Lentilactobacillus curieae: one gene and its partner. The protein of the gene in region 2 binds, or shares a complex with, the protein of the main gene of each other region. Links are inferred from orthologs where the notes say so. Each region holds a gene or a part of one and is shown on either strand. Other genes may lie near its edges.

Region 1 (3,138 bases), 1.1 Mb from region 2 along the record:
ATAGGTTGTTTACAACCTAAAATGAAAGCAAAATAAAAAGACCAGCCATTCAAAAGAATGACTGGTCTTTTACGGCGCTTATTTCTAAGCGAGTTCCTTGGATTCCACAATCCTCTAGAACCAAACACCTGCAAATCCGTGCAGAAAATGTGTCCCGCTCAAAACATCACTTAAATCGATTGCGCGAACAACCGAAGTTGCGTGATCTCTCGACTCATCGCATGCAATGATTATACAATGTTTTCTGAAAATAAGCAATTACTTTTTGGACTCGTCTTCACTAGCCTTATTTTCGGCAATTGCCGTTGCTTTTTCTGAAATCCAATCAGTAATTGTTGCTGAAAAGCTATCCGGATCAGCAATAAAATCATCTGCTGATGTCACTTCGTCAATTCGCAAACCAGATTGATTTACAAATTCGGAAACCACAACCAGGTACACATTTACCGGCAAACTTTCTTGATCGGAAATCATCTTATTGATTCTATCAATTTCATCAAGTGGCAAGTTAATTAAATTACTTTCCAACCTAAATACAGCTGTATCATCGTCAGCAACCTTAATCTCGGAAACAACTTCCTGATTGCCTTCCTTTAAATGACTAACCATGTAGTCAATTATAGGTTTGATTGCTTTTGCGTCGATTTTTTGTAATTCTGCTAACTTCATACTTGTGTGGTTGGCCAAAACATTTCCAGCCTTAACATTTTCAATAAACGTTGATACCTCAGCGTCCATTATTCAATCACCTAATTTCTGTATTATGCTTTGCAGCTCGTTTTTTTATTAACTCAGTTTGAAGTACTGATCTAAGTTTAAATGCTAACATGTACCAGTACACATTAACAACAATTCCAAAAATAACAAGGGCTAATACCAGAATTCTTAACAAAATGTTACCATTGCTTCCTTGAACCAACGTGATCCCCATGCCTACAAATCCAACTGAATAGATTGCTACAACCACCGCAAGCAAATAGTAGCTGAGTCTAACCTTTAACATTGCCAACACGATGGTCGCAGCGTAAAAAGCAATAGCAATGTACGTTACCTGCAAAGTTTCTGCCATGGTAACAGGACGAGTTAGGTCCATCCACTTAAAAGTCATGATCGCATTTGTAAGTAAAAACACAACCAGTGAAATAACGGCCCACCCAATAACTTTCTTTTCTTCTGGTTTCATATAATCCTCCAAATAAAAAAGATAAATCCATACCGAATTTATCTTTATCAGTTTAAATTTAGTTTAACGTATTTCCTAAGGTTAGAAAAGCAAACCAAGTAAGTCGTCCTTTGTAATTCCAGTAAAGTACTGATTAACGTCAACAGCGTCAAGAACTTTAGCAACCTCTTCGCGTTCAAAACGAACGCCTTCAAGCTTGCTTGCCAATTCTGAAGCATCCTTAGGTCCAAAGAAGTCACCGTAGAATTTAGCGGTAGTCACCTTACCATCGTCAACGATAAATCTTGCATCTATAGTACCACTTGTAAAGTGCTGACGTTTCTTAACGGTAAATTCTGGTGAATTTCCATAAACCCAATCCCAGTTGTCGAAGATTTCTGAATTGATTTTGTCAATTCCAGCTTCATCCTCAGGGGTTAATTTATACTCACGATCTTTGATTTCATCAAGGTTATCAACATGGAATAATTCCTTTAACAATTCATCTCTAAATTGTGGAGTAGTCATGTCTTGGTACTCGGATGATAAGTACGGCCGGAGGTTAGTTACCCGCGAGCTAACTGACTTGATTCCCTTAGACTTGATCTTATCTTCAGGAACAGTTAGTGCCTTTGGTAACACTGTTAAATCAACATCAAGCATCAAAGTACCATGTGAGAAAGTCTTACCATTTTTAGTGTACATCGCGTTTCCGGAGAACTTCTTACCATCTACTAAAATGTCATTGCGTCCAGAAACTTCCGCAGTCGTTGCCCCCATTCTGTGCAGCGCATCAACAACAGGTTGAACAAATGACTTGAAGTCACCAAATTCTTCACTATCGCTGTCCACAACGAAACTAAAGCACAGGTTACCTAAATCTTGGTAAACTGCTCCCCCACCAGAAGTTCTTCTCGTGACAACAATACCGTTGTCATCTACGTATTGTTTGTTGATCTCTTCCAATGTGTTTTGATTCCGGCCCACAATAATACATGGTCCTTCAATGTAGAATAACAATAATGGTTCGTCAAATTTCTTTTCGTTCATCAAATAGGTTTCAGTTGCCAAATTAAGTCGAATATCGTCTGATTTCATTATGTGAAAATACATTAGAAAAGCCCCATTTCAATTCTATTTGTAAGCAATCATACCACTTCGAGAAAGCGATTTCAATCGCTTGTGAAATCGGCCAAAAAGGTTACATTCTCGCCAGACAATGTTATAGTTTAACTATAAACAAACGAATCCAGGGGTGATTAGTATGGCATTAAGTGGATACAAAAACATTTTAGTACCAGTTGACGGTTCTGCCGTTACTCAAAACATTCTCGATCGAGGAATTGAAGTTGCTAAGGAAGCAGGGGCACACCTTGATATCCTCAATGTCTTGGAAGTTAATCAATTCAACCAAACATATGGTTCAGCCGTAAGTGGCGACGTTGTTTTCAAATTAACTGAAAATACTGAAGACAAGCTTAAGCAAATGAAAGATAAGGCAGAGGCTGCAGGTGTTAGCGATGTTGATATTCACATTCGATTTGGTAATCCAAAGCCAATCATCGCTCGCGAATTTCCTAAAGATCACAATACTGACTTAGTAATCATTGGTTCAACTGGTTTAAGCGCCGTTGAAAGATTGATTATTGGTTCTGTTACTAGCTTTGTTGTCAGAACTGCAACTTGTGACGTGCTAATTGTTCGTCCAGAAAAGCAAGCTAAAAAGTAAGCTACACCTAAATATTAGTTTTTAAAGGAGCAGAGGATCCCTAGGGATTTGTGCTCCTTTTATTTTGAAATAACTGAGGTACAGTGATGAAAACACAGTGGCATTACAATTTAATCATTCCTAAAAGTTTCCCCCAAACTACACTAAAGGAAGTTCTTAGTAATTATTATGGATTGCCAAAGCACCTTCTATACAGCGTTCGAAAAGCCGAACGGGTAACCGTAAACGGCAACTATCTCCCTGTGAG
Region 2 (3,234 bases):
CAGCAGTGGGTTACTCTTGCCATGCGTTAAATATAAAAACAATCCCAAAATTATTCCTAAGATTATTACAACCACCATGGAAAGCAAGGTCATCCAAATGGTTTCCCAAGTCGCACTCCACATATCAGGCCAATTAACCGTACTAAATTTAAAAAACGAACTAAATCCTGTATTAGCCATTTGAAATCACCTCAGTTTCAACTCTTAATGTTTGTAAGTATTCAAGGGCATCCTCAATTTTTGGCATGTCTCCAGTCATCTGTAAATCAAGTGAACCAATTGCCCCTTCTTGAGTCTGATGCATCGAACCAGAAATAATGTTAACTTCCAAATCCGGAAACTTCTTGATTACGTTTGAAACAACTGGCAATTCTGCCTGTGGTCCATGGAATACCAACCGGACAATTTTTCCTTCTGGAAATTTCTGTGCTAGCTCTGAAGCTGTTAAATCAGCATCATTTTGAGGACCAGAGAATTCTTCTTGAACAAACTTCTTCGTAACGTCTGCTTGAGGATTTCTAAACACTTCGAATACAGATCCCTGCTCAACTACCGAACCATTATCCATCACAGCGACCGCATCACACACTTTAGTAATCGCGTGCATTTCATGAGTAATCAACAGAATGGTCAAGTTCATTTCCTTATTGATTTTTAACAACAAATCGAGGACTTCATTAGTTGTATCTGGGTCCAAGGCACTGGTAGCTTCATCAGAAATAAGAATCTCTGGATCATTTGCAAGAGCTCTCGCAATCCCAACTCTTTGCTTTTGCCCTCCAGACAACTCTGAAGGGTACGAATTTTCTCTTCCTTGCAACCCAACCAATTCAATTAAGTGCCTTGCTCGCTTTATTCTCTCGGGTTTAGATACACCAGCAATTTCCAATGGCAACATAACATTCTTAATTACAGTTCTTGACCATAATAAGTTGAAATGCTGAAAAATCATTCCCACCTTTTGGCGTTGCTTCCTTAATGCGGAACCATACAAACTTGCAATATTCGTTCCATTAATATCAATTTCACCACTGGTAGGAGCCTCAAGTCCATCCAACATCCGAACTAACGTACTCTTTCCAGCGCCTGAATATCCAACGATTCCAAAAATCTGACCGTCATCAACCTTAATGTTTACGTCGTTAACAGCAACCAAATCACCATCTTTTGTGTTGTACTGTTTCGAGACATTTTTAAAAGTAATCAAATAAATTCCTCTCCTTATAAGAAAAGCCCTTCATCCATGAACCAGAATACGGTTCAAAGGACGAAGGGCTTCGTGGTACCACCTTTGTTTGTCATCAAATAGATGACCTCAAAAATACCTAAGGTATTATCCGCGGTAATGGACGGTAACCATCCACTCATTTACTAAGAGCTCATGAGTGTCATGTTTTAATCCAGGACCATCTTCACATACCTTGCAATCCCCTTTTTCACCAACCGAGGTCTCTAACAAAGCAAAAATACGCTACTCATCCTGACATTTATTTCTAATAATTTACCAATACAATTTTAACATAAGACAATAACTCGTCAAGAATTATTTCTCAATTCTGGCAACCCATGAGGAAGCTTTGTCTGAGTTATTTAAAACACTAGGATCGCTCAGCGCATCTTCATTGATTTCAATCACAGTACCTTCAACCGGACTTGCAATGTCAGAAACAGCTTTATCAGCTTCAACATTCATCAAAGTATCTGTCTTCTTTAAGCTGTCGCCAACTTTGGGTAGTGATACAAAAGTAATGTTACCCAATTCATTCCGCCCGTCATCTGTTAAACCAACGGTAACAACACCATCATTTTCTTCGGTCCAGTAATAGTTTTCGTTCATGTTAATCACTCCTATGAGAATTCTTTATCGTCACCAAACATGTAACTCTTATTGTGATACTGCATTGACATTATTAAACCTATCCCAATCATATTCCCAATCAGCGCCGATCCACCGGCACTAACAAATGGTAATGGAATACCTGTAAGTGGTAAAAGTCCAATACTCATACCAACATTTTCAAATACGTGGAATAAAATCATCATAATTACCCCAGTTGAAATATTAGCATAAAAAACGTTTCTAGTATCGAAAGTAACCTTGATCATTTGATAAATCAATAAGAAGTAAACAAAGACTAGCAAACAACTTCCGATAAAACCAAAGTTCTCTCCAATAACGGAGAAAATCATATCTGATTCTCTAACTGGCACGTAAACGTGTGAGTTATTGAACCCTGTCCCAAATATTCCACCTGAACCAATTGCTTTCATACTCTGCCACAATTGGTAACCTTGGTTACTAGTATCTGATGAAGGGTGAAGCCAAGTATCAACTCGCGCAAACTGGTATGCTTGGAACCCAACCTTTTCAAGTAACCTACGTCCAGAATCAGGAATGACCAAAGCTAGTGCAGTTCCGCCAATTCCCGTAACTAACAGGAATGCAGGTAGGATAATTCTCCAAGTGACACCAGAGACTACTACCAGCCCGGCTAAGATAGCAAAGAAAACTAGCATAGTACCAAAGTCATTCTGTAATTTTAGTAGAACTGCAACAGGTACAGTCCAAGCAATCATCTTTCCAATTAACAACCAATCACTTTTGATGGACTTGACGGGATAATTATCGTTATGCTCAACGATTACCCGCCCCATCATTAAAATGTATGCAGGTTTCATAACCTCAGATGGTTGGAACGTCAATGGCCCCAATTGAAACCAACTTTTGGCACCAGTTTGTAGGAAGTAAGACCTACTATACAAAACCAAAACAGCGGCCAGAAGCAAGATTCCCAGTCCGTAAGCAAGTGGGGCAACCTTCCAGAGCTGTTCTGAATCAAATTGCATTATAATTACCACGGCAACCGTACCAATCACATACCATACTAATTGCGAGACAACCTGTTTAATCACTGATGCACCGCCTGTGTCGTGTGATGCAGCAACATAGATTGACCCTAGGCCAACTAATGCCAATATCAGCACACAGAGGACGATTCCCCAGTCAATTCTTGACTTATCATCAGAATTTCTGCGACTTGTTTCCAAAACAAACCCTCCTTAAAAATTCTAATGATGCAAATTAAAGTGTCTGATCAAAGTCGTAACACCCTCATCAAAACTCTTTACATGAAAGACATCCTTATCTAAGTTGACCACTTCAAACTTCTTATCTTCAAGTTGACGAATGTTTCCAATCACCTTTTTGCCAACCAACAATTCAGATATTGGTTG

The links.
Region 1: the proteins of PL11_RS10070 (region 2) and PL11_RS04835 are in contact, whole or in part, in a crystal structure (PDB 3A7A), measured with the Escherichia coli proteins. The link is inferred for Lentilactobacillus curieae from one-to-one orthologs.

Annotation. Positions count from the first base shown.
Region 1 is NZ_CP018906.1:1,011,793-1,014,930, reverse strand. Bases 271-3,073 are described here. They hold PL11_RS04835 (lipoate--protein ligase), read right to left. Parts: upstream 2,276-3,073; coding sequence 1,265-2,275; downstream 271-1,264. Other genes in these bases: PL11_RS04825 (RluA family pseudouridine synthase), read left to right, coding at 2,978-3,073; PL11_RS04830 (universal stress protein), read left to right, coding at 2,427-2,891; PL11_RS04840 (hypothetical protein), read right to left, coding at 746-1,183; PL11_RS04845 (hypothetical protein), read right to left, coding at 271-738. Outside these bases: more of PL11_RS04845, read right to left, coding at 259-270; more of PL11_RS04825, read left to right, coding at 3,074-3,138. UniProt on the Escherichia coli protein: Catalyzes both the ATP-dependent activation of exogenously supplied lipoate to lipoyl-AMP and the transfer of the activated lipoyl onto the lipoyl domains of lipoate-dependent enzymes.
Region 2 is NZ_CP018906.1:2,070,022-2,073,255, forward strand. The notes cover bases 191-3,089. They hold PL11_RS10070 (glycine cleavage system H family protein), read right to left. Parts: upstream 1,838-3,089; coding sequence 1,544-1,837; downstream 191-1,543. Other genes in these bases: PL11_RS10065 (methionine ABC transporter ATP-binding protein), read right to left, coding at 191-1,207; PL11_RS10075 (FtsW/RodA/SpoVE family cell cycle protein), read right to left, coding at 1,849-3,048; PL11_RS10080 (DUF2969 domain-containing protein), read right to left, coding at 3,070-3,089. In the rest of the region: PL11_RS10060 (methionine ABC transporter permease), read right to left, coding at 1-180; more of PL11_RS10065, read right to left, coding at 173-190; more of PL11_RS10080, read right to left, coding at 3,090-3,234. UniProt on the Escherichia coli protein: The glycine cleavage system catalyzes the degradation of glycine. The H protein shuttles the methylamine group of glycine from the P protein to the T protein.